4 regions of the Mesorhizobium sp. M1169 genome follow, and region 2 is predicted to be linked to each of the others. Evidence: predicted binding sites of a transcription regulator. Region 2 holds the regulator's gene; each other region holds the start of a gene.

Region 1 (7,904 bases), on a different contig from region 2:
GCGCTGGTCCTGGTCAGCGTCGTCAAGGACGACATCGCCTTTTCCGATCCCGAATTCCACAAGCGCGAGATGATGCTGATCGGCAGCCGCAACGCCCTGCGTGCCGATTTCGACCATGTCGCCGCCTCGATCCGCAACGGCGCGCTGCCGCTGGCAAAGCTGGTCACCCACCGCACCACGCTTGGCGAGACGCCGCACGACCTCGCCCGCTGGGCGCATGAGAAGTCCGGCCTGATCAAGGCCGTCATTCAAGTCGGATGATGCCAGGGCTGCCGCATCTCAGAGCGCCGACAATTTGAGCTCGATCCGCTCGGCCGGGAAGCGCGACTCCGAAAACTGTATCGGCTGACCGTCGGGCGTGACGTTGACGGCGACCGTCACTAGCACGATGGCGCCGGGCTGCAGGTCGAGGTCAGCAAGGTCGGCGGCATCGGCATGGCGCGCCGACAGCACGGTCGATTGCCTGAGATAGTCGTCGATGCCGAAACGTGCCAGCGATGCGGTGATCGAACCGGTTTCCGCCATGGCGGCATCGATGCCGGCAAAGCGCCTGGCATCGAACCAGCCGGCCGCGCGGGATACCGGCATTCCATCGGCTTCGCCGCGCGTTTCCAGGCGTATCACATCGGCCCCCGTCGCAAGGCCTAAGCCCTCTGCGACACGACGGTTGGCCGGCTCGATCGATGACGCGAGCAAGGTGATATGCCGCTCGGACGCCTGTCCTTGCAATCCCTCGGAAAAGCGGGTGCGGGCGCCGATCGGATAAGACAGCAGCTTGCGCGGCAGCACGAAGGTGCCGCGCCCCTGCTCCGCCCTGAGCACACCCTCCTGCACCAGCGCTGCGATAGCGCTACGCACCGTGTGGCGGTTGACGCCATAGCGTCCGGCCAACGCGATCTCCGGCGGCAGCGCGGCATTCTCGGGAAAATCGCCGGCGGCGATCGAATGCAGGATCTGGTCGGCGATCTGCCGCCACAGCGCGACACCGCTGCGCCGCTCGATGCTGTTGGCTCGTCCGATCATCTCCCGCCCCAATTCCTCGCGCCGATCTTTCGGTCCGTGTCACGTGCCCGTCATGGACACGCGCTAGATAATGGATATAATTTGTATAGTTGTCTATATCAATAGACAAATGAAGGCAGACGAGGAGCACCGGCCATGCGAGGACGGGAAGCGCGAGAGCAGGCCGAGCGCAAGGCCGTGATGGCGACGCTGGCGCAATCGGCCGGCGACGACATCGTCCGCCTCTGGGACGAAGCCGGCCTGCCTTGCGAAGCGGAACTTCTGCGTGGCCCCGAAACCGGCCTGGTTACGGTACGCGGCCGCATCGGCGGCGGTGGTGCCCCTTTCAATGTCGGCGAGGCGACGGTCACCCGTGCCACGGTGCGGCTTGCGTCCGGCCATGTCGGCCACTGCTACGCGCTCGGCCGCGACAAGCAGAAGGCAAGGCTGGCGGCAATCGCCGATGCGCTGTGGCAGGACCCGGCCCACCGCAATGAGGTCGAGACCAGGATCGTTGCGCCCTTGCAGGCGGCACTGGCCAAGGCGTGAACAGCGCCGCGCCGAGACGGCGGCGACCAAGGTCGATTTCTTCACCATGGTGCGCGGAGAAGACTGATGGATATCGCCACTCAATCCATTGAAGGCGGCTTCGCCGATCCGGTATTCAATGCCCAGACCGTATTCCGTGCCGTCATGGACGCGATGGCGCGGCCGGGCAGCGTCCAGCCCTTGCCGGCCCTTGCCCACCCACCGGCGCCGCTGTCGGCCACCGCCGGCGCCGTTGCGCTGGCGCTGTGCGACAACGACACGCCGCTCTGGCTCGACCCGGCTTTGCAGGTGTCGGCGGTGAAATCCTGGCTTGGCTTCCATACCGGCGCGCCGCTGGCCAACACCCCGGCCGACGCGCATTTCGCGCTGATCGCCACGCCGGCCGAGATGATGGCGCTCGACGGGTTTTCGCAAGGCACCCAGGATTATCCCGATCGTTCGACGACGCTGATCCTCGAGGTCGGCGATCTCGTCTCCGGCGCTCCGCTGCTGCTCGAAGGCCCGGGCATCGAGAAGACGGCGACGATCGCGCCGGCGCAAATGCCGCGCCATTTCGTCGAGCAATGGAAGCAGAACAACCAGCGTTTTCCGCGTGGCGTCGATATCATCCTCGCCACGTTCGACGCAATTGCCTGCCTGCCGCGCACGACGCGCATCAAGATGATGGAGGCGTAGCATGTATGTTGCGGTAAAGGGTGGCGAGACGGCCATTCGCAATGCTCACAAACTGCTCGCCGACCGCCGGCGCGGCGACCGTTCGGTGCCCGCACTTCGTCTAGACCAGATCGTCGAGCAGCTGGCGCTCGGCGTCGATCGGGTGATGAGCGAAGGTTCGCTCTACGACAGGGAACTGGCGGCATTGGCGATCGTCCAGGCGCGCGGCGACATGATCGAGGCGATCTTCCTGGTTCGCGCCTATCGCACCACGCTGCCGCGTTTCGGCTACACCAGGGCGATCGACACCGGCACGATGCTGGTCGAGCGGCGAGTGTCGGCGACCTACAAGGATCTGCCCGGCGGCCAGTTGCTCGGCCCGACTTTCGACTACACCCACCGGCTGCTCGATCCCGAACTTGCTACCGGCGGCGATGTCGCCGAGCCGGAACAGCGTGCAGGCGAAGCAGAGGCGATGCCGCGCGTCTCGGCCATCCTCGCCCGCGAAGGCCTGATCGAGCCCGACGGCGACATGCTTGGGGATCATACCCCCGGCGACATCACCCGCGAGCCGCTGGAATTCCCGATGGCGCGGGACATCCGCCTGCAGGCGCTGTCGCGCGGCGACGAGGGGTTTCTGCTGGCGCTTGGCTATTCAACCCAGCGCGGCTACGCGCGCAACCACCCGTTTGTCGGCGAGGTTCGCATCGGCGAGGTCGAACTGGAGCTCGAGGTGCCGGAGCTGCCCTTTGCCGTGCCGCTCGGCAGCATCCGCGTCACCGAGTGCCAGATGGTCAACCAGTTCAAGGGCTCGGCAAAGGCGCCGCCGCAATTCACCCGCGGCTATGGCCTCGTCTTCGGCCAGAGCGAGCGCAAGGCCATGGCCATGGCGCTATGCGACCGCGCGCTGCGCGCCTCGGAGTTGGGTGAGGATGTCATCGCCGCAGCGCAGGATGAGGAGTTCGTCATCTCGCATTCCGACAATGTCCAGGCGACCGGCTTCGTCGAGCATCTGAAGCTGCCGCATTATGTCGACTTCCAGGCCGAGCTCGACCTCGTGCGCCGCATGCGCACCGAGCACGACGCCCGCGAAAATGCCGGCAAGGCCGAAGAAAAGAAGGAGGCAGCGGAATGAGTGCACAACCAGCGGACATCGCCACCTACAACTTCGCCTATCTTGACGAGCAGACCAAGCGGATGATCCGCCGCGCCATCCTCAAGGGCATTGCCATCCCCGGCTACCAGGTGCCGTTTGCCTCGCGCGAAATGCCGATGCCCTATGGCTGGGGCACCGGCGGCGTGCAGGTCACCGCTTCGATCATTGGCCCGGACGATGTGCTCAAGGTCATCGACCAGGGCGCCGACGACACCACCAATGCGGTTTCGATCCGCGCCTTCTTCAAGAAGGTCGCCAATGTCGCCGTCACCACCGAGACGGCCAAGGCGACCATCATCCAGACGCGCCACCGCATTCCCGAATATCCGCTGAGTGCCGGCCAGGTGCTGGTCTATCAGGTGCCCATCCCCGAACCGCTGCGCTTCCTCGAACCACGCGAGACGGAGACGCGCAAGATGCATGCGTTGGAGGAATACGGTCTGATGCATGTAAAACTCTACGAAGACATCGCCAGGCATGGCCGCATCGCCACCACCTACGCCTACCCGGTCAAGGTTGAGGGCCGCTATGTGATGGATCCCTCGCCGACGCCGAAATTCGACAATCCGAAGATGCACCGTTCGCCGGCTTTGCAATTGTTCGGCGCCGGCCGCGAAAAGCGCATCTACGCGCTGCCGCCCTTCACCGATGTGGTCAGCCTCGATTTCGAGGACCATCCGTTCGAGGTGCAGACCTTCGACCAGCCCTGCGCGCTGTGCGCGGCCGAGAACGTCTATCTCGACGAGGTCATCCTCGACGACCATGGCGGCCACATGTTCGTCTGCTCCGATACCGATCATTGCGAGAGGCGGCGCAACGCCCCTACCTCCCCCTTGTGGGGAGGTCGCGCCGAAGGCGCGGGTGGGGGTACTGCCACCGCCTCACCCCCCACCCCGGCGCTACGCGCCGACCCTCCCCACGAGGGGGAGGGTAAGGAGAAGCAATGACAGACGAACCGCTGCTGCGCGTTTCGGCGCTGTCCAAATTCTACGGCTCGCGCGTCGGCTGCGAGAACGTCACTTTCGACCTCTGGTCGGGCGAAGTGCTGGCGGTGGTCGGCGAATCCGGTTCCGGCAAGACGACTTTGCTCAACTGCCTGTCAACTCGACTGCTGCCCAGCTCCGGCACCGCCAGCTACCGGATGCGCGACGGCCAGTTTCGCGAACTTTACCGCATGAGCGAGGCCGAGCGCCGCTTCCTGATGCGCACCGATTGGGGTTTTGTCCATCAGAACCCGGCCGACGGGCTGCGCATGACGGTGTCGGCCGGCGCCAATGTCGGCGAGCGGCTGATGGCGGTCGGCGACCGCCACTATGGAAAAATCCGCGCCACCGCGGTCGACTGGTTGTCGCGTGTCGAGATCGACGAAGACCGCATCGACGACGAGCCGCGCGCCTTTTCCGGAGGCATGCGCCAGCGCCTGCAGATCGCCCGCAACCTCGTCACCGGGCCGCGGCTGGTGTTCATGGACGAGCCAACCGGCGGCCTCGACGTCTCGGTGCAGGCGCGCCTGCTCGATCTGTTGCGCGGCCTAGTCACCGATCTCGGCCTGGCGGCCATCGTCGTCACCCACGATCTCGCCGTAGCACGTCTGCTGTCGCAGCGCATAATGGTGATGAAGGACGGCCGCGTCGTCGAAAGCGGCCTCACCGACCGCGTCCTCGACGATCCGCGCGCGCCCTACACCCAGTTGCTTGTGTCCTCGATCCTGCAGGTGTGACCATGGGACGCATTTGCCTGGCACCTACCCCCACCCCGCTGCTTCGCAGCGACCCTCCCCACAAGGGGGAGGGTAAAACGCCGGCGCCCTACCTCCCCCTTGTGGGGAGGTCGGACCGAAGGTGGGGGTACTCCGGCCCGCAGACAAATGACGATTGGAGAACCCTCTGATGGCAACCCCGCTCGTTGTCTCCGATGTCGCGAAGAGCTTCACCATGCATCTGCGCGACGGCATCAAACTGCCGGTGGTCGCCGGTGTCTCGTTCGCGATCAGGGCCGGCGAATGCGCCGTGCTCGGCGGCCCGTCCGGCGCCGGCAAGAGCTCGATCCTGAAGATGCTTTACGGCAATTATGCCGCCGACGAAGGCCAGATCATCGTCCAGCACGAGGGCGGGCTGATCGATCTCGCAACCGCCAGCCCGCGCACCGTGCTTGCCGTGCGCCGGCTTACCATCGGCTATGTCAGCCAGTTCCTGCGCACCGTGCCGCGTGTCTCTGCGCTCGATGTCGTGGCCGAACCGCTGGTCGAGCGCGGCGAGGAGCGCGAGGTCGCGCACGGCAAGGCACGCGCCTTGCTGGCGCAGCTCAACCTGCCGGAGAAGCTCTGGGCGCTGCCGCCGGCGACGTTCTCCGGCGGTGAACAGCAGCGCGTCAACATCGCGCGCGGCTTCATCACCGAGCACCCGATCCTGCTGCTCGACGAGCCGACCGCTTCGCTCGACGCCAGGAACCGCGACGTGGTGATTTCCCTGATCGCCACCAAGAAGGCGGCGGGCGTCGCTTTGCTCGGCATCTTCCACGATCACGACGTGCGTGAGGCGGTGGCCGACCGTATCATCGACGTGACCGCCTTCGCCGCCGGAAAAATTGCCGCATGACCAGGAAACTGTCGGAGGCGCCGCTGATCCACGAGACGGCGGAAGTCGAGAACTCGACGCTTGGCCGCTGGACCGAGATCGCCGAGCGCTGCCGGGTTTCCGAAAGCACGCTCGGCGACTATTCCTACATGATGCAGGACTGCGGCGTCTGGTGCGCAACGATCGGCAAATTCGCCAACATCGCCGCAAGCGTGCGCATCAACGCTACCAACCATCCGACCTGGCGGCCGACGCTGCACCATTTCACCTATCGCGCCTCGGATTATTGGGACGACGCCGAGCACGAGAGCGAATTCTTCGCCAAGCGCCGCGCCAAACGCGTCACCATCGGCCACGACACCTGGCTCGGCCACGGCTCGACCATCCTGCCCGGCGTCACCGTCGGCGATGGCGCTGCGGTCGGTGCCGGCGCGGTGGTGTCGAAGGACGTCGCGCCCTACACCGTCGTCGCCGGCGTGCCGGCCAAGCCGATCCGCGAACGCTTCGACCGCCGCACCGCGGAGCGCTACCAGGCGCTCGCCTGGTGGGACTGGGACCATGCAAGGCTGCGCGCCGCGCTCGACGATTTTCGGGAATTGTCGGCGGAGGCGTTTCTGGAGAAATATGGCGGCTGAGGGTCGTGAATGGTGAATGGTGAATGTGAATGGGGGCAGCGGACAGGTTTCGAGGCTCAGGGAAGCCTCTCTTGCCACCATTCACCATTCACCATTCACCATTCACTATTCACCATTCACCATTCGAGCTTCTCGCGCCGAGTTGATCCCGCCCCGCTCCAGGCTGTGGGCAGTAACAAAACTGACATCGTTCCGACACCGCAGGTTCATGCGGCTGCGCTAGCCAGGGTAAACAGACCTTCAATTGCGATTGGACTGGAGCCTGCACCATGTCAGCTACGCTCGAAATCCGCGGCGTCACCCGCCGGTTCGGCAAGAACACCGCCGTCAGCAATGTTCACATCGCGATTCCGCAAGGCCAGATGGTCGGCATCATTGGCCGCTCCGGCGCCGGCAAATCGACGCTGCTGCGCATGATCAACCGCCTCATCGATCCCAGCCAGGGATCCATCCTGTTCGACGGCGTCGAGGTCTCCGGGTTGCGCGGCTCGCCGCTCCGGCGATGGCAGCGCGACTGCGCCATGATCTTCCAGCAGTTCAATCTCGTGCCGCGCCTCGATGTGCTGACCAATGTGCTGCTCGGCCGGCTCAACCACCGCTCGACGCTGTCCAACCTATTTGGCATGTTCTCCCGCGGTGAATGCGCCGAGGCGGTTGCAGCCCTCGAGCGCCTCGACATCGCCCGCACCGCCCTGCAGCCGGCCGGCACGCTTTCCGGCGGCCAGCAGCAGCGCGTTGCGATTGCGCGCGCCATGATGCAGCAGCCGAAGGTGTTGCTGGCGGATGAGCCGATTGCCTCGCTCGATCCGCTCAACGCCAAGGTGGTGATGGATTCGCTGCAGGATATCAATTTGCGCGAGGGCATCACCGTCATCACAAATCTGCATACGCTGGATACGGCCCGCACCTACTGCAACCGCATCATCGGCATGGCCGCCGGCAAGGTCGTCTTCGACGGCCCGCCTGAAGCCCTCAACCGCGAGGCCGTGCGCATGGTCTACGGCGCCGACAGCAATGGCGGCGAAATCTCCGAGGCCATCACCTCCACCAGTGTCGCCATCAAACAGAAAATCGCTGCATCCGCCGGACCGCTCGAGCCCGCATTCCCGGGATATTGAGAACGGCCCGATCGCCCGCCCGCGTCAAAGGCACCTGTCAAAAAATTCGAACGCTACCGGCGCGAGGCCGGGACCAACAGGAGAGAGATAATGTTCAGGAAGATGGTTTTTGGCGCCGTTTCATTGCTCGCCATCGCGGCAAGCGCCGCTCACGCCCAGGATATCAAGGAATTCCGCATCGGCATCCTTGGCGGTGAAAACGAAGCGGACCGGC
Region 2 (7,904 bases):
GCCGGAAGTCATTCTGCTCGACGAACCGGCTTCGGCGCTCGACCCGCTGTCGACTGCCAAGATCGAGGAACTGATCGACGAATTGCAAGCCGACTACACGATCGTCATCGTCACCCACAACATGCAGCAAGCGGCGCGCGTGTCGCGCCAGACGGCCTTCATGTATCTGGGTGAACTGGTCGAGTTCGACCGGACCGAGAAGATATTCACGTCGCCCCGCGAGAAGCGCACGCAGGACTACATCACTGGCCGCTTCGGCTGAGCCGTTCCGATCATGCATATGAGGACAGGACCATGGGCGAACACACAGTCGCTTCTTTCGACGAGGATCTCGAGCAGATCAGCAAGCTGATCCGCGACATGGCCGACCTCGCCGGTTCGATGGTCGGCGGGGCGACCAAGGCGCTGTTGAATTCCGACAACGTGCTGGCGCAACGCGTCGTTTCCGACGACGCCATCATGGATGCGCGTCAACGCGAACTGGACGACCGCGCCATCACCCTGATCGCCAAACGCCAGCCGATGGCCCACGATCTTCGCCATGTGGTCGGAGCGATCCGCATGGCGGGCGACCTCGAACGCATCGGCGACCTTGCCAAGAATATCGCCAAGCGCGTGAGTGCGGTCGGCCTCAGCGCCACGCCGCGGGACCTGTCGCATTCCATCGACGCGATGGCGCAGCTGGTTCTCATCCAGGTGCAGGGTGTCATCGAGGAATATGCTGCAGGCGATGCGGCCGCGTTGGCCAAGCTGCGTGCCGCCGACGAGCGCATCGACGTCAAATACACGTCCGTGTTCCGCGAGCTGTTGACCTACATGATGGAAGATCCGCGCAACATCACCGCTTGCACGCACCTGCTGTTCTGCGCCAAGAATCTGGAGCGGATCGGCGACCATGTCACCAACATCGCCGAAAATGCGTATTATGTGCTGACCGGCGAGCAATTGCCGGTCAATCGTCCGAAGCAGGACGAAACGACAATGTCCGCACCGGTGACATGATGGGGGTGCCCAGCCGATGATCGCACCACGCATAATGGTGGTGGAGGACGAGGAGCCGTTGGGTGTGCTGCTCCGCTACAATCTCGAATCCGAAGGCTACCAGGTCGAGGTGGTGACACGCGGCGACGAAGCCGAGATCCGTTTGCAGGAGAATGTGCCCGACCTTTTGGTGCTCGACTGGATGATACCAGCGGTTTCCGGCATCGAGCTCTGTCGTCGGTTGCGGGTGCGCCCCGAAACCGAGCGGCTGCCGATCATCATGCTGACCGCGCGCGGCGAGGAGAGCGACCGGGTGCGCGGTCTTTCGACCGGCGCCGACGACTATCTGGTCAAGCCGTTTTCGACACCGGAATTCATGGCCAGGGTCAAGGCGCTGCTGCGGCGCGCCAAGCCGGAAGTGCTGTCCAGCGTGCTGAAGGTCGGCGACATCGTGCTCGATCGCGAATCGCACAGGGTCTATCGCAAGAAGAGCGAAATCAGGCTCGGGCCGACCGAATTCCGGCTGCTCGAGTTCATGATGCGGCATCCGGGCCGTGTCTTCTCGCGCAGCCAGTTACTCGATAATGTCTGGGGGGAGACAATCTACATCGACGAACGCACCGTCGACGTGCATGTCGGGCGGCTGCGCAAAGCCGTCAACAACGGCCGGATGCCGGATGTCATCCGCACCATCCGCGGCGCCGGCTATGCGATCAGGGAAGATTGACCCGCCTGGTCAGGCTACGTTCTTTCTGACGCTGGGCCTCATTTGCGCGCCCGGCGCGAAAATCTCCTGGTCGACGAAGCTTAACGCCCGCATCGCGCAGCCTTCGCGGATCAGAGGCAATTCGTTCGGCTCTGTATCGAAGGAGATCGAGCCTGAATGCTGGCCGCCGGCGGTCTGGGCGATTGCCTTCCGCAAGGCCGGCTCGATCAGATCGAAGGCGGCGGCACTGGCGCCGACCATCGCGACCGGTGCCGGATCGATCAGCGCGAACAGCGAGCCGAGACCGAAACCCAGCGCTTCGCCGGCCTTGCGGTAGGCCTCGCGTTCCGGCCCATCTTTCTCGCGCGCCCGGGCCGCCAGTGCGCGCATGTCGGCGTCGCTGACGTCGGCGACCGGTTCGCTGTCTTCGCTCATCTGCCTGGCGTTGCGCCAGATGGCGTAGTTGCCGGCATACGCCTCGATGCAGCCGCGCCGCCCGCAACGGCAGAGCGCGCCGCCCGGACGATGGATCATGTGGCCAAATTCGCCGCCCGAGGAATGCGTCCCGGTGAACAGTTCGCCCTTCAGCACCAGCCCCATGCCGATGCCATGCGAAAGCAGGATGGCGATGAAGTCATCGCGATAGCGATCCGGATTGCGCCAGCGCAAAGCCACCGCCATCATGTTGCAGTCGTTCTCCACCGTTGCCGGGATGCCGAATTCGTCCTCCAGCATGTCGGCAAAGGCGATGTCGGTCTGCGGCGTGATCGGCGACCACAGCATGGCGCGTGCAGGGGAGTCGGTAATGCCCTGAATCGCCAGGGCGATGCGGGCGACACTGCGGACGTCAAGATCTGGATCCTGCAGCCGGCGCCGGACGATGGCCATGCATTCACGGATCAGCTCGTCGCGCGGCATAGTCAGCGTGTCCAGCCGGCGCTGTTCCTCGGCGACCACCTGTCCCGTATAGTCGATAATGGCGGCCGAAAGGAAATTCAGCGACAACACCACGGTCAGCACCGCCGCCGCTTCCGGGTTGAGGGCGAGGCCGACTTGCGGACGACCGCGTTTCAACGAAACGGGCTCACTTGGCTTGCTCTCGGCGAGGATGCCTTCCCGTATCAGGTCGGAAGAAATCGCCGATATGGTCGAATGACTGAGGCCGGTGGTAGCTGCGATCTCAGTACGCGATGGCTGGCCGGCCCGGCGCACCGCCGAGATCACGATCGCCCGGTTGCGCCGGCGCAAATCGTCATGGCGGATTCCGACCGACATTGTTTTGCTTTCCTCCCGGTTGCCGCGGCCGCTCATGAACCGGAAGCCGTCGGTAATGTCCGACAAATAGTGTCGGATGAGGCAAATAGTGTCAGATGCAGGTGGCGCTGTCATCGTTTATTCCGACGCTCGAAAAAACTCGCAGAGTCATCAAAATCCATCAGAATCGATGTTGACAGCAGCCGGAGATCGGGCCAGTATTTTTTCGAGGCTCGAAAAAATTAGAGCTTCTAAGCTGGTCTTTGAGCCAATTGGTCACGCCGTACGCGGCGCAGGGAGGATATGATGAAGAAATTCACGACCGCCATTCTGGCGGGTGTCGCCATGACGCTGGCGCTGGCGTCGGTGGCGCAGGCTAAAGACAAGGTCATCGGCGTTTCCTGGTCGAACTTCCAGGAAGAGCGCTGGAAGACCGACGAGGCCGCAATGAAGGCGGCCATCGAGGCCGCAGGCGACAAGTATATTTCCGCCGACGCACAGTCCAACCCCGGCAAGCAGCTCACCGACGTCGAGAGCCTGATCTCGCAGGGCGCCACCGCACTGATCATCCTGGCGCAGGACGCCTCGGCCATCGGGCCGGCCGTGCAAAAGGCGCTGGACGAAGGTATTCCGGTTGTCGGCTACGACCGGCTGATCGAGAACAAGGACGTCTTTTACCTGACCTTCGACAACAAGGAAGTCGGCCGCATGCAGGCCCGGGAAGTCTTCAAGGTGAAGCCGGAAGGCAACTATGTCTTCATCAAGGGTTCGGGTTCCGATCCGAATGCCGATTTCCTGTTTGCCGGTTCGATGGAGGTGCTGAAGGCGGCAATAGACAGCGGCAAGATCAAGAATGTCGGCGAGGCCTATACCGACGGCTGGCTGCCGGCCAACGCTCAGAAGAACATGGAACAGTTCCTGACCGCCAACGACAACAAGGTCGATGCCGTGGTCGCGGCCAATGACGGCACTGCCGGCGGCGTCGTCGCCGCGCTGACAGCGCAAGGGCTGGCCGGATCGGTTCCGGTTTCGGGCCAGGACGGCGACCACGCCGCGCTGAACCGCATCGCGCTCGGCACACAGACCGTGTCGGTGTGGAAGGATGCGCGCGAGCTCGGCAAGAATGCCGCCGAGATCGCCTCGCAGCTCGCCGACGGCAAGCAGATGACCGACATTGCCGGCGTGAAGGATTTCACCACGCCCGGCGGCAATACCGTCAAGTCGCTGTTCCTGACCCCGGTCGCCATCACCAAGGACAACCTCAACGTCGTCATCGACGCCGGCTGGATCAAGAAAGAAGAGGTCTGCGCCGGCGTGACGGCTGGCACTGTTGCAGTCTGCAACTGAGCCGACGTTTCCGAGAAGTCCGAACGCCGCGGCCGCTCGCCGCGGCGTTTTTCAACAAGAGTTGTTTTTCCGCTTCCGGCGGATAACTTCTAGGCTGCTTCCGGCATCCGCGGCAGACGGCAACCCGGCGGGAGAAACATCATGACCGACACGACGTCCAACACGCCGGTCGACAGCACGGCAGACCGGGCACGGGAATCCGAGCTCGGCATCGTTGCCCGATTTCTCAAGGCAACCGAACTCGACACGCGCATGCTCGGCATGGTCGGCGCGCTGCTGGTCATCTGGGTCGGTCTGCATGTCATTTCCAGCGTACGGCTCGGCGTCAATCCGTTCGACTTCGACAGCCGGACCTTCCTGACGCCACGCAATCTCTGGAACCTGTCGGTGCAGACTTCCGCCGTGGCCATAATGGCCGCCGGAATGGTGCTGGTTATCGTCATGCGCAATATCGACCTGTCGGTCGGTTCCGCCGAAGGTCTGATCGGCGTGGTCATGGGCTTTGCGCAGGTGCATTTCCTGGTGCGAATGATCGGTCTGCAATTAGGCAATCCCTGGATCTGGATCCTGGCACTGGCCATCGGCCTGGCGCTTGGCCTTCTGATCGGAGCGTTCCAGGGATACATCATCGCTTATCTCGAGGTGCCGGCCTTCATCGTGACGCTGGGCGGCCTTCTGGTCTGGCGGGGTGCCGCATGGTGGGTCGCCAGCGGTCAGACGATTGCGCCGCTTGATGCCACTTTCCAGCTGATGGGGGGCGGGCCGGCGGGTTCGATCGGCGCGCGATGGAGCTGGATCGTCGGAATTGTCGCGTGCCTAGCGGTTGTGTTCATGCTGCTCAACGGGCGGGTGCAGCGCAAGCGGTTCCGCTTTCCGTTGCGCCCGATCTGGGCCGAGACGTTCCTCGGTGTCCTCACCTGCGCTGTCATCATGGGCGCCATATGGCTTGCCAATTCCTATCCTTGGCCGGTCGGCATCGTGAACAGATATGCGGCGGCCAACAATATAACGGTTCCCGAAGGCGGGCTGTTCATCGCCCATGGCATCGCCATACCCGTGCTGATGGCTGTAGCCGTAGGGCTGATCATGACCTTCATCGCCAAGCGTACCCGTTTCGGCCGCTATGTCTTCGCCATCGGCGGCAATCCGGAAGCAGCCAACCTTGCCGGTATCAACACGCGCTGGGTGACCATGAAGGTGTTCATGATCATGGGCGTGCTGGCGACGATCGCCGCGGCGATCTCGTCAGCCAGGCAGAACTCGTCGACCAATGCGCTGGGCACGTTGGACGAGCTGCTGGTCATCGCGGCGGCGGTGATCGGCGGCACGTCGCTCGCCGGCGGCTCCGGCACAGTGCTCGGCGCCATGCTCGGCGCGCTTTTGATGCAGTCGCTGCAGTCCGGCATGGTGCTGCTCGGCATCGATTCACCGCTGCAGAGCATCGTTGTCGGCTCCGTGCTGGTGCTCGCGGTGTGGCTCGATACCGTCTATCGCAAACGCGTTTAGGGAGGAGGAACGATCATGGCAGACAAAACCGCTCCCACGGGCACGCCGCTGATCGACATGCGCAACATCTCCATCGCTTTCGGCGGCATTCGCGCCGTCGACGATGCCTCTGTCGACCTTTTCCCGGGCGAGGTGATGGCTTTGCTCGGTCACAACGGTGCCGGCAAATCGACGTTGATAAAAATCCTGTCCGGCGCCTACAAGCGCGATGCGGGCCAGATTTTCGTCAACGGCGAGGAGGCTTCGATCTCCAATCCCCGCGACGCCAAGAAGTACGGCATCGAGACGATCTACCAGACGCTGGCGCTGGCCGACAATGTCGATGCGGCCGCCAACCTGTTTCTCGGCCGCGAGCTGATGACCGGCTGGGGGACGCTCGACGATGTCGCCATGGAGGCCGAGGCGCGCAAAGTGATGGGCAGGCTCAATCCGCGTTTCCAACGCTTCAAGGAGCCGGTGGTAAAGCTTTCGGGCGGCCAGCGGCAGTCGGTGGCGATCGCCCGCGCCATCCTGTTCAATGCTCGCATCCTGATCATGGACGAGCCGACGGCGGCACTCGGGCCGCAAGAGACGGCGCAGGTCGGCGAACTGGTCAGGCAGCTCAAGGCCGACGGCATCGGCATCTTCCTGATCAGCCATGATATTCACGACGTGTTCGAGCTTGCCGACCGTGTCTGCGTCATGAAGAACGGTCGGGTTGTCGGAACGGCGCGCACAACCGACGTCACCCAGGACGAGGTGCTCGGCATGATCATCCTCGGCAAGTGCCCACCCGGCGCCATTCCGGGGCCGGGCGCGCTGAAGATCGCCGCATGAACGAGAATTAGCCGGCTAATCACACGCCGCCAAAATGTGCCAGCCGTCACCATGCTTTGGCCTCGCCATTGTGTTGGCGTCAGGACTTGCCCATAAAGATGCCGAACCGTCCATGGGACGTATCAGCAATTGAAGAAGCTTTTTCCGACCGTCGCTTTTATCGCCGTCGCGCTGATCAGCCTGACGATGGCGGGTTTTGCCTATTTTGCCACCCAGGAGGCGGCCCGCATTAAATTCGAGGCGACGGCAGACGACGCGCTTAACCGGATCGAAAGCCGCATCGACCTGGACCTGTCGCTGCTGCGTTCGACCCGGGCGCTGTTCGACGCACGCAATGGCGGTATCTCGCAGGGCGAGTTCAAGGCTTTCTTCAACGCGCTCGACGTCGACAATAATTTCGCCGGCCTGCGCGGCATCGGTTTCCTCCGCCTGGCGAAAACTGGCAACGAGGCGGCGGTCGAGCGCGACATCCTGCACGATCACGGCGCAAGCCATCCGATCTATCCCGACACGAACTTACCGTGGCGTACGCCCATCGTGCTGTTCGAACCGCTGGATCCGTCCAACAAATCCAGCATCGGCTACGACATGTTCACCGGGCCGGCGCGGCGCGAGGCAATCGAAAAGGCGATGGCCGACGACCAGCAGCACGCCAGCGGGCTCGTGCAGTTCGGCAAGGATACGGGTGCCGCGCAGACCTTTACCGGGTTCCTCGTCTTCGTCCGGCTCAATGTCGAAACCGCGCCGGACGCCGTGAACGCGACGAGATCCTCGACTGCCGGCTTCCTTTATGCGGCCTTCCGCGCCCGTGATCTGTTCCAGGCTGCGCTCAGCCGGGCACCATTGCTGCCGGTCAACACCGAGATCTATGACGGCACGGTGGACAGCGACAACCTGCTGTTCCAATCGGAAACGCCGCCTGTTTCGAGCCTCGGCGACAGGCTGCTGGTCACCCGCAAGGTCACCGTCGCCGGCCGGCCGTGGGTCGTCCTGTTCAGGCCGACAAGTGCTTTCTCGCAACCTTCCTCGCGCGCCATCCCGGTGATGCTCGGATTGTTCGGACTGCTGCTTGCGGGCGCCATCGCGCTGGTGGCCCGCTATCAGGAGCGGGCCTATGAGGCGGTCTCGCTGCTTCACGAAACGACCGAAAAGAGCCTGCTGGAAAAAGACCTGATGCTGCAGGAGATGAAGCATCGCATCAAGAACTCGATCACGCGGGTGCTGGCAATCGCGCGCCAGACAGCATCGCACACCACCGACGTCCAGGAATTCTCGGCTTCTTTCTCGGCCCGGC
Region 3 (7,904 bases), on a different contig from region 2:
GTCATCCAGGCGGCGGCGGGGGCCGACATCATTGCCCCCTCGGACATGATGGACGGCCGGATCGGTGCCATCCGCGATGCGCTCGACGCCAATGGGTTTCAGGATGTGGCGATCATGTCCTATGCGACCAAGTTCGCATCCGCTTTTTACGGCCCCTACCGTGAGGCGGTCGGCACCGCCGGCCTGCTCAAGGGCGACAAGAAGACCTATTATATCGATCACGCCAATTCCGACGAAGCGGTGCGCGAGGCCGAGCAGGATCTGGCCGAGGGCGCCGACATGCTGATGGTCAAGCCCGGCCTGCCCTATCTCGACATCATCCGCCGGCTGAAAGTCGAGTTGCAGATGCCGACCTTCGCCTATCAGGTCTCGGGCGAATATTCGATGATCAAGGCCGCCGCCGCCAATGGCTGGATCGACGGCGAAAAGGCGATGCTGGAATCGCTGCTCGCCTTCAAGCGCGCCGGCTGCGACGGCATCCTGACCTACTTCGCGCCGGAAGTGGCGGCGATGCTCAAGGGGTGATGCGCCTTTGTAGCGTCTACATCGAGTAGTGTTCGTTCGTCCAAAGCGCGACATGGAACGCCGCAGGACATCGCTTCAAGTTTACGCTGCCCCTCGTTGCCCTGCCCGGTATTTCTCCCCGTAAAGTGGCAGGGAGAAAGACGCGTTCGTAAAAGATTTTACCAATCTCCAGCGTTGCAAAAACATCGACGTTGCGGCCGGCCCCTTCTCCCCGTCACTATACAGGGAGAAGCTGCCGGCAGGCGGATGACGGGCGGCGCCGACATTGAGATTGGTTATTCCAACATGATTTGGAAGCGATTGCTCCGCCAGCAAAAATACCGCTTGCAAAATGCAATCAGTTAAGCTACCCCGATAACTGCTTGCATGTCACAATTGGTTATCGAGGAGGCTCTCATGTCCAAGCTTCGCGTCAGCGCTTTCACCCTGTCGATCGACGGCTTCGGCGCCGGTCCCGACCAAGACCTGAAGAACCCGCTGGGTGTTGGCGGAGAAGCCCTGCACGAATGGATGTTCGGCACCCGCACCTTCCGCAAGATGGTCCTCGGCAAGGATGGCGGGACCACGGACACCGACGAGGCGTTCGCGGCACGCAGCTTCGAAAATGTCGGCGCATGGATCCTCGGCCGCAACATGTTTGGGCCGATCCGCGGCGAATGGCCGGATGACAGCTGGAAAGGCTGGTGGGGTGACAACCCACCCTACCACGTGCCGGTCTTCGTGCTCACGCACCATGCGCGTGATCCTATTGTCATGGAGGGCGGCACGACCTTCTATTTCGTGACCGACGGCATCCACTCAGCGCTGGAGAAGGCGAAGGCAGTGGCTGACGGTAAGGATGTACGGCTGGGCGGCGGCGTTTCTACGATCCGGCAATATCTCAAGGAAAAGCTCATCGACGAAATGCATCTGGCGATCTCACCGGTCCTGCTAGGCGCCGGCGAGAGCCTTTTTGCCGGCATCGACATGCCCAAGCTCGGCTATCGCTGCAGCGAGCAGGTCGCGACGCCGAAGGCCACGCATGTCATCATCGAGCGCACCTAGCTTGTTGCAGGGTGCCGCCATGGAGCGGCGCCCTCCTCGCCGCTTTAGTCAGTACTTCTCCGGCACATACAGTTCGCGCGGCAGTACCTGGCGCTCGTATTCGGGATTGAAGACGCGCTCCGGCAGTGTGATCTCCTCGTGCGGCACCTCCTCATAGGGCATCTGCTTGAGGAGATGGTCGATGCAGTTCAGCCGTGCCCGTTTCTTGTCGTTGCCCTCGACGATGAACCACGGGGCTTCCGGGATATTGGTGCGGGCGAACGTTTCTTCCTTGGCCTTGGTGTACTGCTCCCAGCGCACGCGCGACTGGAGGTCCATCGGCGACAGTTTCCATTGCTTCATCGGGTCATGGATGCGCATCAAAAAGCGCATCTGCTGCTCTTCGTCGGTGATCGAAAACCAGTATTTGACAAGCGTAATGCCTGAGCGGACCAGCATGCGTTCGAAATCCGGAACGTCGCGGAAGAACTCCTCGACCTGATCCGGCTGGGCAAAGCCCATTACCCGCTCGACGCCGGAGCGGTTGTACCAGGAGCGGTCGAACAGCACGATCTCGCCGCCGGCCGGCAGATGCGGAACGTAGCGCTGGAAATACCATTGCGACTTCTCGCGCTCGGTCGGCGCCGGAAGTGCTGCGACGCGGCAGATGCGCGGATTAAGCCTCTGGGTGATGCGCTTGATAACACCACCCTTGCCCGCCGAGTCGCGGCCCTCGAAAACCACGACGAGCTTCTTCTTGTGATAGGCGACCCAGGACTGCAGCTTGATCAACTCGGATTGCAGCGTGATGAGATCGCGAAAATACTGCAGGCGGTCGATCGATGGCGGATGTGCATTCTTGTAGATCTTGGCGATCTCCATCGACAGCGCCGGCTCCGAGATTTCCAGCTCATAGTCTTCATCCAGCGTGTCGGCGAGTTCCGCTTCCAGCCAGTCCCTGGCCGGGGAATTCTGTTTTATCTCGGTCATTTACGCTGCTCCGCTTACAGGCCTTGCCGGCCGCTGTCAGGCGCTCTGCCGCCCGGCCCGGCGGCCGGAAATCGAAGCGCTGGACCGATGTTAGTATAGGCCGGCAATGACGGTTTTATTGCAGCCACTACTGAGCTGGCTGTGCGTTTCAATCCGCAAGATGTGATCGAGCTTGCCCTGCGGAACGGGCGACAAGCGGAACGAATTATCCTACAAATAGCTGGTTCATTGAGGGCTGTCGTCTGCAACGCCCTTTCCCGATAAATTGTGAGGATACGACATGGAATACCGCACTCTCGGCCGTTCCGGGCTGAAGGTTTCAACGCTGACCATGGGCACCATGACGTTCGGCGGCGGCGGCGCGTTTTCGGCGGTCGGCAAGACCGACCTCGACGAGGCGCGCCGGATGATCGACCTTTGCATCGATGCCGGCGTCAATGTCATCGACACCGCCAACGTCTATTCGAACGGCGTGTCGGAAGAGATCATCGGCGAGGCGCTCGGCGGCAAACGCAAGGGCGACGTGCTGATCGCCTCCAAGGCGCGCATGCGGATCGGCAAAGGCCCCAATGATGAAGGCCTGTCGCGCTACCATCTGATCCGCGAATGCGAGAGGAGCCTGAAGCGGCTCAGGACGGATGTCATCGACATCTATTTCCTGCACGAGTGGGATGGCCTGACACCGCTTGAGGCAACCATCGCCGCGCTCGACACGCTGGTCGCGCAGGGCAAGGTCCGTTATGTCGGCTGCTCCAATTATTCCGGCTGGCAAGTGATGAAGGGGCTGGGGATCAGCGACCGTCATCACCAGCCGCGCTTCGTCACCCAGCAGATCCATTACACGTTGGAAGCGCGCGAGGCCGAGTATGAATTGTTGCCGATCTCGGTCGACCAGGGGCTCGGCGTGCTGGTCTGGAGCCCGCTTGCCGGCGGGTTGCTGTCCGGCAAATACCACCGTGACCAGCCGACCGCCCGCCAGCTCAGCGGCTGGTCGGAACCGCCGATCCGCGACGAGGACCGGCTGTGGCGGATCGTCGACACGCTGATCGATATCGGCAATAATCACGGCGTGTCGGCGGCGCAGGTGGCGCTTGCCTGGCTGCTCGGCCGGCCCGCTGTCAGTTCGCTGGTGATCGGCGGACGAACCGAAGCCCATTTCAAAGACAATATCGCCGCTGCAAGCCTTGTGCTTGCCGATGAGGAGCGCACACGGCTCGATGTGGTCAGCAGGCCGCCCGTGCTCTATCCCTACTGGCACCAGCAATTCACGGCAAAGGACCGGTTCGGGCCGGCCGATCTCGTTCTCGACCGCGACGGCGCCTGAAAAGCCGGGCTCTCCGGACTGCGCCGAGATATGGAGCCCGATCGTGCCTTGCGGTGTTGTGTTTGCGGTCCAATGCTCCTAGGCAAAGGCCAAGCACAACGAAAGGAAACGATATGGCACGAGCACCGAACTACGGTCAGGAACGCAAGGAACGCGACCGGCAGAAGGCTGCCAAGAAGGCGGAAAAGCAGGCTGCCAAGGTCGCAGCCAAGGAGCGATCGAAGCCCGAGGGCGAGAGCGAGTCCCAAACCAAAACCGAAACGGCAGAGTGATGATATCCGGGCTGCCAGGCGGGCCGGGCCTCGGTCAAATCCCGCTATGCCTCAGGCAGGCGCCTTGTCGCTGACGAAGACGTTCACTTCACGAGCGGCGGCAATGAAGGCCCGTCTTGCGTTCATGGCCGGCTTGTCGCCGGCCAGCGCATCATGACAGGCTTGCAACGCTTCGCGGTGCTTGGGGCTGCGCTTGCCGGGCCAATTGTTGAGGAGGTAGTCGGAAGCCTCGCGGGCCGTACGCAAGAGCTGATTGCTTCCCGCCGCGCCCTTGACGGTCACGGGTGTGTCAAATCGGTTGTTTTCCATCGCCGCTCTTACGCCATCGGCATTTGCGAAGCGAGACCGAAAGTAGCATTCTTCGCTCATCTGCTCTTTTCGTGATCAATGGCAGCCGATCCTCACTCAAGCGACGACGGCAAATCCCCGGGCGCGCAGGCCGCGCCGGTCGTTGCGCAGCGAGGTCACCAGCCGGTCGCGGCTGCCGATGATATGGGCCGAAAGCAGGCGGGCGGCGGTATCGGCATCGCCGGCCCGCACCGCCGACAGAATGGCATGGTGTTCGGCCCAGGCGCGGCCGAGCGCTGCCTCGTCGCGAACCTCGAGCCAGCGGGCGCGCGACAGGCGCGTCATCGCATCGCGAACCGCTCTGAACAGGAACTCGTTGCCTGACAGGCGTGCCAGCTCGATATGAAAATCCCTGCCGACGCGATGCCATTCCTCGCGCGGCGTCTTGTCGTCGCAAGAATCGAGCATCGCCTCGATGATTTCGACGGCACTTCTGTCCTGCAAGGTGCAAGTCAGCCTGACTGCCGCGACCTCGACCGCCTCGCGATAGACGGCGATCTGCTCCAGCTCGGCAAGATTGATTGGCGAGACCGTCCAGCCGCGGCCGTCGCGGCAGATCAGGCCTTCTGTCTCGAGCCGCAGCAACGCAGCCCTGACCGGCGTGCGCGAGGCGCCGAAGCGGCTTTCGACCCAGCGCTCCGTCAGCCGCTCGCCGGGACCAATCTCGAGCCCGAGGATCATCTCGCGAAGCTGCTTTTCGACGTTCTGCATCTGCGACATTGGCGTTCCGTTCAGGTCATTCGTTCCGGCAATCGGGTCACTGGCCGGCGTTGGCCGATCACGCCGGCCTTTGTCGATCATGTTTGAGAGGCCCGCATTGACAGCGACGGGGCTTGCGTTCATGACAGATACCAGGTTGGTATCCCAGATTGGTATCCACAGCAAGTTTCATGCAAGCTGACCGGACAGGACAGACATGCCGCAAGACGCCAACCGCGCCACGCACAACGTCCACTGGCGCCGCAATCTCGCCGTGTGTTTTGCCGGCTCGTTCAGCACGCTTGTAGCGATGACGCTGCTGTTGCCCTTCCTGCCGCTTTACGTCGAGCAGCTGGGCGCAGAGGGCCATGCGGCGATCGTGCAGTGGTCGGGCGTCGCCTACGGCGCCACCTTCCTTGCCGCCGCGCTGGTCGCGCCCCTGTGGGGGCGGCTAGGCGACCGTTACGGCCGCAAACTGATGCTGGTGCGCGCCAGTTGCGGCATGGCGCTGTGCATGTCGCTGACCGGCATGGTGCAGACTGTCTGGCAATTGGTGCTCTTGCGCCTGCTGATCGGCTTTGCCGGCGGCTATTCTTCGGGCTCGACCATCCTGGTTGCCATGCAGACGCCGAAGGATCGCTCCGGCTGGGCGCTGGGCGTTCTGTCGGCCGGTATCACCGCCGGTGCCCTGGTCGGTCCGCTGCTTGGCGGCGCGCTGCCGCCGCTGATTGGCATACGCGCCACATTCCTGCTCGCCGGCGGCGTCATTTTCCTGGCTTTTCTGGCAACCACCTTGCTGATCAAGGAGGCGCCTCGCCCGGTTGCCGCCAAGGCCGCGTCAGAAGAAAAAGTGAAGGACAGCTGGTCGCAGATTCCCGACAAGCGCCCCGTCGTCGCCATGCTGGCGACCGGCATGCTGTTGAGTTTCGCCACCATGTCGATCGAGCCGATCATCACCGTCTATGTCCAGCAGCTCATCGAAGATCAGTGCCAGGTCACGCTGGTCTCCGGCATCGTCATGTCAGCGGCAGCGCTCGGCGCCATCCTGTCGGCGTCGCGGCTCGGCAATCTCGCCGACCGTATCGGCCACTGGAACGTCATCGTTGCCGCACTCGCCGTCTCGGCGCTGCTGCTGATCCCGCAGGCCTTCGTTACCCAGGGCTGGCAACTCGTCGGCCTGCGTTTCCTGATGGGCCTAGCGCTTGGCGGTCTTTTGCCCTGCATCACCAGCGTCATCCGCCACAATGTGCCCGACGGGGTCGGTGGCAATGTGCTGGGCTTGTCGATCTCGGCGCAATATGTCGGGCAGGTCGCCGGACCGTTGCTCGGCGGCTTTGCCGGCGGCCATTTCGGTATGCGCTCGGTGTTTCTCGGCACATCCATTCTGATGGCGGGCGGAGCGGCCTATAACTGGCTGGTCCAGTCGCGCCGCGAGCGCGACATGCTGGCGGAAGCCGGCAAATCCTGACACGGTTCGCAGCACTATCTCAGGCGGTCGCCAGGAATCACGGAGGCGTGGACATGAGCACGGATGAACACGCGGCAGGCGGCCGCATTCTGGTTTTTGCCGGCGGCCTATGCGGCGCGGCTGGCGTGGCGCTTTCGGCGGCGGCGGCGCATCTCGGCGGCGCTTTGGTCGGTACGGCCGCATCCTTCCTGCTCTTGCATGCGCCGGTCTTCCTTGCCGTCGGGCTGCTCGGTGGCAATAGCATCCTGCGAACCGGAAGCCTCATCCTTCTCGTCGGGCTTCTGCTGTTCTCGGGAGATCTTTTGGCCCGCGACTTCCTTGGCTCGCGGCTGTTCCCGATGTCGGCGCCGATCGGCGGCACGTTGCTCATCGGCGGCTGGCTGATGATGGCCGCCTCGGCGCTGGTGCGGCCGCGCCCTTGACGCGGCAGCCGGGTTCGCCGGTTCTGTCAGTCTTGGCGACGTTCGGGCCGGACTTGGCCGTCGCGTTTGGCCGTTTTGACCACACGCCGCCGCTCCGGCCGTTCGGTGGCCGGCGATATGCCCCAATAATTGCGATAGATGTCTTCGAACAGATGCTTGATCGGGTGCATGGCTTAATCTCCTTTTTGAATCGATCCAATCAGCGGGCACAAAAAATAGGCCGCCGATCAGCTCCGCTTGCGTCCTACGAGGAAACGCAGGTCGCGAATCCACGGACCGGTCCTGTCGCGCCCCTTGCGGGCCTCCGCGCTCGAGCGGATGCTCCAGTCGTTCCGGTAAATGTCCTCGAACAGATAATTGACGGGGTGCATGGCACTCTCCTCTTGTATCGATCCAATGTGCGGGCAAAACCGCTCTTGGATCGATTCAAGAATATGCGTCACAGCATAAATGTCAAGCAAAAATTTGAATCGATCCAAGGAAGATGTTAGGTAATCGGCACTACTGTCGGACAGGAGTCCTGGAGACGAACAAATGACATCACCCACCGAGGGCAGCAGGAGGCCCATCCGGCTGGCGGACATCGCCAAAGCCGCGGGCGTATCGCACGGCACTGCCTCCAATGCCTTCAGCCGTCCCGAAATCGTGCGCGAGGAAGTCCGCGAGCGGGTCAAGGCGGCGGCCGAGGCGCTGGGCTACGCCGGCCCGGATCCCAAGGGCCGGCTGCTGCGCGCCGGCAAGGTCAATGCAATCGGCGTCGCCACAACCGAGCCGCTGTCCTATTTCTTCGACGACCCGTTTGCCCGCGTGATGATGGCCGGCATCTCGGAAGC
Region 4 (7,904 bases), on a different contig from region 2:
ATCCAGGCACGCCCTGCCTGGGCAGGATCACTTCCTCGCAGGGGAAAGCGCTGCCAAGATGCGCTGCGGCAAGAGCGCAGGTCTGCACAACCTGCCAGAGCGCGTTGCGATGCGCTGAAGCGGAGCCGACGTCGGTGACCGCCGCAGTCAGCAACGCGATTGTCAAACAGAGCACGGCTGCAGCACGGCAGTGGTGGAACAATGGTAACCTGTGAAGGGATTTTACAGCGAGGGGAATGCCCGAGATGAGGTTTTGAGTCCCGGCGCGCAGTCGGCGAAACCGAAACGGTGAAGGTGGAGCGGCTGGGAGCCTCGCGATGGTTCCGATGGGCGACTGCTCTTCTGCCCGATCACTGGTTTGATGACGTTTCGGCATTAAACCTCGCATCCTTGGCCGTGACCGATGTCAGTTCAGATTCTGCGCCCCGCTCAGCGGCCGGATCGAGATTGCTGTCCTTCCCTACTATGGCCTTGTCAGCGCTTCGCGGCACGTCCTCCATCGCATTCTGAAGCATCGAGCGGGTTTCCTGCAGGTCGAGTTCCTTCTCGGCTTGACGTACGGCGTCGTCAAACTGCTTTCGAAAATCGCCCGCAATCCGATTGAATGTCTTCATCATTGCCCCCGCCGATCGCATGACTTTTGGAAGCTCCTCCGGGCCGAAAACAACCAGCGCCACCACGAAGATAACCAACAGGTGGGTCATGCCAAGTCCGAACATCGGTACGTCCTCTCGCGCAATCGCCGGCAGCGACAACCTCTCCGCTGGTTTGTGGCGACCGATCCGGTTGAATGCCTCGACCTACGGCGCCAAATCCAACCATCATAGCCTCTCGCCTGAGCCATTCCAGTATGCGGCCGCGGGAATGTCGTTCATACTTCGAGCCATGTGGCACCACTCGTCAACCCGAATATCAGGCGCACGTCTGGTAGGGATATTCGCAACCGTGCTCGCAGCAAGCGGACTCCTCGCTGGAGCCGATGGCACAAGGCCCAGAATATTTGAAGCAGGCGCCTACTCCTTTTCCGACGAACTCGGCGGATTCCGGATCATTGCCGCTTCGGGAGCCGGAACAAGGGCCGATCCCGTCGTGATCACCGAGGAACTCGAGTCGGCAAGCCCGGTAACCCTCACCATACGCGCCATCCGGCCGGTTCAGCCATTCGGTGCCTCCGGCAACTATGCCACCGGGTTCATTTCCCTAAGGATCGTTGCCCTCAACAACAGCGGTCACGCCTGGGTCGAATTCGAGTTCGAGTTGCAGGAGATTCTCAACCAGCCAAGCGATTCCAGCGACGGGCTTTCGTTCGACCAGGCGCGCCGCGAAACGGATGCAATTCGGTCCGATAGTTTCGCCGAATTCAGTCGTGAATTCGAACCTTATGACCATCTTCTGTTCCGGAAAGGCGAGGTCGATCCGCTGAGCACGGTTTCGTTCTCATTCCTGGTGACTGATTTCACGCCGACTGCGCGGCTCTATCTCGTTCAGGACCCGCGCATTCCCTCAACCTGAACGTGTCGCGCATCATCGCGGCCGTCGGTTCGAACAACGCTGCTCGTCATGCATGCCGGCAGTTTGGCAGGTGTCGTTGGGCGCGGCATGCCGATGGATTTGCTGGTCATTTTGGTCGCTTGGCCGTGCCTTTGATTCGGGCCACAAAATACGGACAACAGGGCAAAACCCGACGCGAACGACGATTGAGGATCGTGAGCGCCCGCGGTACGAGTTCTCCGCCGAGTTACTTGTGAAGCGTTCACACTAGCGACAGTTCCGGATCGTGCTATGATCTTGCGCATGAGGACGATCCCGGCCTCTTACATTCTGGTTTTCGCGGCGCTCGCTGCAACGCCCGCGCGGGCCGAATGCCAGTGCCTCGCCAACGGCCACATTTTCCATCACGGCGAAATCGCTTGTCTGCAATTGCCGTCAGGTCCTGAACTCGCGCAGTGCGACATGGTTCTCAACATTTCGTCATGGAAAAAAATTCAGGATGGATGCCCCGAGGCGACGGCGCCGTTTGGCTTGCCTGTCAAAGGGGACGAGCAGAAACCAGGCGAAGGCGGAGATAAAGCCAACGATTTGGCTTTATCAACAGCAAACGCCCGGAGCTAAAGCGAAGCGCAGTTTGCGCGCATCCAACAGTGCGACGCAAGCCCAACGCATACCCTAGCGGTGTTCCAACACCGCTAGGAACCAGCCCTATGGATGAGCTTCCTGTTGAGATTCTGCTTTCCTGTCAGTCCTTCTTGTTCCGGTAGCTTTCAATGGCTTTGCCAACCATGTCGATGGCGACGTTGGCGCCACCAAAGCCGTTCAGCTCAACGGCCTTGCGGCCTTCAGGTAGCTGCTTGTAAACTCGAAAGAATGCCTCGATGCGCTGTCGTTCGATGGCCGGAAGATCATCGATGGTCTTGACCCCGTCATATTGCGGATCGATATCCGTAGCCGGCACAGCGATGATCTTGTCATCCGCTTCGCCGCCGTCGACCATGTTGAGCACGCCGATGGCGCGGACTTTGATCAGAGCACCGGGCACAACGGGTTCCCGGGTGAAGACAAGCGCATCCAACGGGTCGCCGTCGCCGCCCAACGAACTGGTAACGGAACCATAGTTGGCCGGATAGACGACCGGCATGGACTGATATCGATCGACGACGACATGGCCTGTCTCGGCATCGATCTCATATTTGGTGATGCTTCCCGCCGGAATCTCGATAACCGTGTAAAATTCGCTGGTGTCTTTCGGCTGCGGAAAATCGAAAGCTGTGACGAATTCGGCGAAAGCGGGCTGCGTGCCCAGCAGGGCCGCAAGCGCCATGACAGTCGGCAAAGCGCGCATGGTTGTCTCCAGAGGTTGGACGGGCAGGGCGCCCTGCATCCGCCTAGCCACCGTATGTGACGGCAGCATTACAGGGTTCCGTTATTGAAATTGGATGACCGTATTTGCACCGATCCTGCGGCGAGCAGAAATGGGCCGAGATAGAGCGCTGACGAGTGATGAGCGTCTATGGGCGTTTGCGTTTATGGGCGTTTAAGAGACGGTGGCCGCTTCAAATGTGCTATTTCAGGCGAGCCCATTTCCGGCAAGGGGATAGCTTGCGTCGTAACTCCTGCCAATCGGGCACGCTACACCCACAACACGCCGTTCGGCGAGAGCTGCCACGTAGACGCCTCGCGGCTCAGTGCGACGTTGTGTGGCAATCATCAAAAAGCAAGTGAAACTCCAACTTCAGTTGAAGTCCTTCGGAGACTACGCCACCTTGACCTTGAATCATTGCCAGGGTTCGAAATTCGTGAACGAAGAGACAACAACACCACGTCCGCTATACTCCACTGAAAGGGCTGCTTCATGTCGGGAATGTCGCGCAGGGGATTCTTGCTGGGCGGCACGGCAGCAGTAGCTGTCGGCGCTGCAGGCGGGCTGATTGCCGGCAGGGCCGTAGCAGCCGATCTGACCTTGCGGGTTTCAGCGATCAGTCGGTCGATTTTGCCCGGCACCGTCACCAAAGGGATGATGAGTTTCGGTGCGGGCGGGCCGCCGCCCACTCTGCGTTTATTGCGAGGTAGGCCGTTTTCCATAGACGTGGTCAATGATCTCGATGAAGCGACGAGTGTGCACTGGCATGGATTGCGCATCGCCAATGCCATGGACGGCGTGCCTTATCTCACCCAGCGTCCCATCGCGGCGGGCGAAAGCTTCCGTTACACTCTGACACCGCCGGATGCCGGCACCTATTGGTATCATCCGCATTGCAACACGCTCGATCAGATGGCCCGCGGTCTGACAGGCATGCTTGTTGTCGAAGATGACGAAGATGCCGGTTTCGACCAGGATTTGCCGCTCAATATACGCGACTTCCGTCTCGGCGAAGACGGCCAGTTCATCGAATTGTTCAAGGCACGCAACGCTGCGCGCGGCGGCACGCTGGGTACGGTCTCGACGGTAAATTGGGAAGTCACCCCGATTTACGATCTGCCAGCGGGCAGCCTTGTGCGCCTGCGTTTGGCAGTCACGGATGTCACCCGTATCGGCACTTATGACCTCGATGGCGGAACGGCCAAAGTGATCGCTCTTGATGCCAACCCGCTGCCGCAGCCTGTTGCGCCTCGGGGCATTGTCATCGCGCCCGGCCAGCGCGCCGATGTCGCCCTCCGCGTGCCTGATGGCGAAGACGAGATCGTCAGCCTGAATCTCAGAACAGCCAAGGGACCTCGCGTTCTCGTCCGATTCCGGCCTATCGGCGCCAGCGCGGGGCGGACGCTTGGCGAACTCAAGCCGCTGCGGCCGAATCGCGTACCGGAGCCGGATCTTGCCGATCCCGAGACAATGGACTTTGTCTTTGGCTGGTCGCCCAATGGTGATGCGCCGGCGCCGGGTGTTTGCGGCACGCTCGGCTACACCTTCTGGTCGATCAACCGCGTCGCCTGGCGAGGGGACGCGCCGGGGCCAGTTGATCCGCTCGCGGCTCTAAAACGAGGCAAAAGCTATGTTCTGCGCCTTCGCAACGAAACGCCGAACGATCATCCGATCCATTTGCACGGTATGTCTTTCCGTCTGCTACGCTCCGACAAGCGCAAAATTGCGTCGCTTGTAACAGATACGGCCCTTCTTAAATCGCAAGAAGTGATGGAAGTGGCGTTGGTCGCTGACAATCCGGGTAATTGGGCATTCCATTGCCACGTCATTGAACATCAGAAGAGCGGCCTGACCGGTTATTTGCGTGTGGAATGACCCGGTCCTCATCCAGGGTTGCGTTGCCGAGGGCGTGAGAGGGTCGAAATTGGGCGAGGCGGAGCGTCCGAGTTCTCGCCGCACTAATGGCGCTACTGCTCACGGGCGCCGGAGCGGCCGGCGACGGGTGCTGATCTGTGCATCTGATCGAGCCTCTGCTGAGTGGCCTCCCGGGCTCGCTCGCCAACGCCGGTTCCCATGCCACCGCGGTCGCGATTGCGTTGGTCATCATCACGGCGCTGTAGCTCATGCTGGGCGATCTGGCGCCCGCTCCGGATCGTGCTATGATTTCGCATGAGGACGTTCCATGCCTCTTGCATCCTGGTTTTCGTGGCGCTTGTTGCAACGCCCGCGCGGGCAGAATGTCAGTGCCTCGCCAACGGCCGGACGTTCCATCACGGTGAATTCGCCTGTCTGCAATTGCCGTCTGGACCGGAACTCGCGCAATGCGACATGGTTCTCAACATTTCGTCATGGAAAAAAATTCAGAGCGGCTGCCCGGAGGCGACAGCACCATTGAGTGTGCTCGTCGAAGGGGGCGAGCAGCAATCAGGCGAAGCCGGACACAAAGCCTTAACAACGACGAACACTCCGACCTAAGACGAAGAGCAGGCTGCGCATCAGCCACAGAGATCTCTTTCGGCAAGGCGTCAACTTTGGGGTGAACTGTTACACTACCGTCACTTGATTGCGCTGACCAGCGGGTTGTCGCCATCGAGGGAGACCCAGCGCCCCGTGTCGGTGCCGGTTTGCCTCTTCAGGAAGCGGTAGCCGGTCTGGTCCCAGCGGCGCACCGTGTCGGTGAGGTTGTCGAGGATGAAGTCGCCCGTGTCGGTACGAACAGTCAGCACTGCATGACCCTCGCCGTCGGGCTTGCGAACAACCGTCATCAGCAGATCCGACACAGGAATGCCGCGGTTTATCAGACGGCGACGCTTTTCCAGCGCATAGTCTTCGCAATCGCCGAAACCACTGTCCGGATAAGCCCAGAATTCGTCCTGTCCGTACTGGTCGAGATCGCTCATCGGCTTGACGTTGTTGTTGACCGTCAGGTTAACGCTCGTAATCTGCCGCCAGAGTTTTCCGGTCATGTGCTCCGGACCATTGTCGCGTGAGCGGATCTCACATTCGGCCCGATGGGATTTGCAGAAATCGTAGTGACCGATCGGCTGCGAGGTAAAGCCACCGATCGGCATCGACTGTGAAGCCGTCGCCGCCGACCACGTGGACATTATCGCAATGATTGCAACGACCGCACCGCCGCCCAACCGTGCGCACAACCGCACTCGTGAGGAACTCATCCGACCCGCCCAACCACCTTTGTTAAGAATGAGTTAAGGTCGATCCCGTGGGTTCTGTCAATCAGAGCGGGAGGAAGATCCTTCTGAATGGTTACTTGCGCCGTGTGCGTTGCTCGGCCGCTACACGTCTGCACGATTTCGGTTTCCTGCGCGGCAGGTCTTTGCCAGAGGGACCGATATGGTGAGATGTCAACCGTCGGTCACGCTTGGTGCGAATTGGAAAGTGATGAATGAGCCTCGATGAGGTCACGCAAGCGACGATCGCGTTTATCCGGACGCATGAAGCATGGGGTGTTCCGCTGGTGCTCGTGCTGGCCTTTGGGGAATCGCTGGCGTTCATCTCTCTGTTGTTGCCTGCAACCGTGATCCTGATCGGTGTCGGTTTTCTCATCGGCGAAAGCGGTATCGCATTCTGGCCCCTGTGGCTTGCCGCCGCCATTGGGGCGGCATTGGGGGACTGGCTGTCCTTCTGGATCGGCACGCGGTTGGGAAACGGGGTTTCGCACTATTGGCCCCTGTCACGTTATCCAAACCTCATTCCGCGCGGTCACCTGTTCTTCGAGCGATGGGGGGTGGCCGGGGTGTTCTTTGGGCGCTTCTTCGGTCCTTTGCGCGCATCCGTGCCATTGGCGGCGGGCATCTGTAAGATGCCCGCCTTGACGTTTCAGATTGCCAACATCACCTCAGCCTTCGTCTGGGCCACAGGTATTCTGGCTCCCGGCGCCTTCGGCCTCAAATGGCTGCAGGCGTGGATTTGATGGGCACCAAAGGCGGACCGTCATTGTCTGCCTCTGGCAAGGGCAGGAATCAATCGTAGGCGGCGCGAACGGGTATGCTCCCCAGTTCAGTTCGAATTCGAATTTCGAAGGCGAAACAATCCGCAACTCAAGAGAATTAGGCACGGTTTCGTCTTGAACTCGTAGCTGGTTCCTTTGATGCCGCTGGCGCAACCGTAGGAGCCAACTTGCCGCCGCTACTCGAGGCCAGATTTGCAGATTTCTAGTGCGACAAAAGGACAGGCAGGCGCAGATCGCCCAGAACGCCCTTGGTTGCGCCACCCACGACAAAATCTCTCATCCGGGAATGGCCGTACGCACCCATGACAAGCAGATCGGCGCCCATGCCGACAGCGCGCTCCTGAAGCGTAACGCCAATGGGGCGATCTTCCGTATCGATTGAGACTCCCTCAGCGGGAAGGCCACGCATTCTCAGGCTTAAAGCAAGGCTTTCGCCAATATCGCGCAGCGGCTTTTCGATTGTCACCGTCAGTACGGTTATCTTTGCCGCACATTGCAGAAACTCATACGCGTCGGCAACGGCCCGGGCCGCAACGCGACTCCCATCCCAAGCGATGATAACATGATCGATTGCACCAACATTTGCGCTTTCCGGCAGAATTATGGTCGGTCGGCCCGAACCAAACAGAACCGCGTCAACGGTCATGCGCGCAGTCTGGTTATTTGGCTCCAACCCAATCAAAGCAAAATCGAAATAGCGTGACTTCACTGCCGCAACATCGCTGACAGATGCCGGCTGAACAGCAATCTCCTCGGTTGTCAGGGACGATCCGACACGTGCCGCTTCAGCTTTCAATGCCTCCAGCAAATCGAGCCCGTGCTTGCGGCTGGTCGCTTCTGTCTCCCGGATCATTTCGGGAAGGTTGATCAAGTATCTCGACACCGGGTTGGAAATACCCGGGATATCGACATTGATCGTTAATGCGTGAAGCGCCGCGCCAATGTGCTTGACCACCGCGATTGCGTTTAAGGCGATTTTGGTGGAATTCGCTTCCGGATACGTCACCAGAGGAAGTAAGGCAATCTTATTCATCAAACCTCAGCTCCATGATTTCGGCCGCTGTCGAGCGACCA

The links. Region 2 encodes PhoB, which activates phosphate uptake and scavenging genes when phosphate is short. Its sites were predicted from a motif close to TGTCATNNANCTGTCAT; they were not measured.
Region 1: phnC (phosphonate ABC transporter ATP-binding protein) is a predicted target of PhoB. The motif match lies at 6,744-6,760, and genes of this name have one in related genera.
Region 3: ppk2 (polyphosphate kinase 2) is a predicted target of PhoB. The motif match lies at 2,645-2,661, and genes of this name have one in related genera.
Region 4: NKH41_RS29850 (inorganic diphosphatase) is a predicted target of PhoB. The motif match lies at 2,896-2,912, and genes of this name have one in related genera.

The regions. Positions count from the first base shown of each region.
Region 1 is NZ_JAMYME010000021.1:80,026-87,929, forward strand. Features, by position in the region: gene NKH41_RS20440 (zinc-binding alcohol dehydrogenase family protein) at 1-261, shown strand, start outside; gene phnF (phosphonate metabolism transcriptional regulator PhnF) at 280-1,023, opposite strand; partial or broken gene phnG (phosphonate C-P lyase system protein PhnG) at 1,159-1,618, shown strand; gene phnH (phosphonate C-P lyase system protein PhnH) at 1,618-2,226, shown strand; gene NKH41_RS20460 (carbon-phosphorus lyase complex subunit) at 2,228-3,340, shown strand; gene NKH41_RS20465 (alpha-D-ribose 1-methylphosphonate 5-phosphate C-P-lyase PhnJ) at 3,337-4,308, shown strand; gene phnK (phosphonate C-P lyase system protein PhnK) at 4,305-5,081, shown strand; gene phnL (phosphonate C-P lyase system protein PhnL) at 5,251-5,958, shown strand; gene NKH41_RS20480 (DapH/DapD/GlmU-related protein) at 5,955-6,572, shown strand; gene phnC (phosphonate ABC transporter ATP-binding protein) at 6,842-7,690, shown strand; gene phnD (phosphonate ABC transporter substrate-binding protein) at 7,781-7,904, shown strand, end outside.
Region 2 is NZ_JAMYME010000033.1:32,902-40,805, reverse strand. Features, by position in the region: gene pstB (phosphate ABC transporter ATP-binding protein PstB) at 1-262, shown strand, start outside; gene phoU (phosphate signaling complex protein PhoU) at 295-1,002, shown strand; gene phoB (phosphate regulon transcriptional regulator PhoB) at 1,019-1,708, shown strand; gene NKH41_RS25495 (ROK family protein) at 1,718-2,962, opposite strand; gene xylF (D-xylose ABC transporter substrate-binding protein) at 3,248-4,288, shown strand; gene NKH41_RS25485 (sugar ABC transporter permease) at 4,430-5,794, shown strand; gene NKH41_RS25480 (ATP-binding cassette domain-containing protein) at 5,810-6,610, shown strand; gene NKH41_RS25475 (CHASE domain-containing protein) at 6,740-7,904, shown strand, end outside.
Region 3 is NZ_JAMYME010000010.1:39,688-47,591, reverse strand. Features, by position in the region: gene hemB (porphobilinogen synthase) at 1-525, shown strand, start outside; gene NKH41_RS12750 (dihydrofolate reductase family protein) at 922-1,569, shown strand; gene ppk2 (polyphosphate kinase 2) at 1,618-2,538, opposite strand; gene NKH41_RS12740 (aldo/keto reductase) at 2,819-3,862, shown strand; gene NKH41_RS12735 (hypothetical protein) at 3,976-4,134, shown strand; gene NKH41_RS12730 (DUF982 domain-containing protein) at 4,186-4,443, opposite strand; gene NKH41_RS12725 (GntR family transcriptional regulator) at 4,540-5,202, opposite strand; gene NKH41_RS12720 (multidrug efflux MFS transporter) at 5,399-6,649, shown strand; gene NKH41_RS12715 (DUF423 domain-containing protein) at 6,703-7,071, shown strand; gene NKH41_RS12710 (hypothetical protein) at 7,098-7,241, opposite strand; gene NKH41_RS12705 (hypothetical protein) at 7,299-7,442, opposite strand; gene NKH41_RS12700 (LacI family DNA-binding transcriptional regulator) at 7,606-7,904, shown strand, end outside.
Region 4 is NZ_JAMYME010000049.1:29,704-37,607, reverse strand. Features, by position in the region: gene NKH41_RS29870 (CDP-diacylglycerol diphosphatase) at 1-376, opposite strand, end outside; gene NKH41_RS29865 (Sec-independent protein translocase subunit TatA/TatB) at 351-704, opposite strand; gene NKH41_RS29860 (hypothetical protein) at 886-1,512, shown strand; gene NKH41_RS29855 (hypothetical protein) at 1,783-2,112, shown strand; gene NKH41_RS29850 (inorganic diphosphatase) at 2,237-2,878, opposite strand; gene NKH41_RS29845 (multicopper oxidase family protein) at 3,377-4,732, shown strand; gene NKH41_RS29840 (hypothetical protein) at 5,027-5,332, shown strand; gene NKH41_RS29835 (transglutaminase-like cysteine peptidase) at 5,413-6,033, opposite strand; gene NKH41_RS29830 (DedA family protein) at 6,264-6,791, shown strand; gene NKH41_RS29825 (universal stress protein) at 7,033-7,863, opposite strand.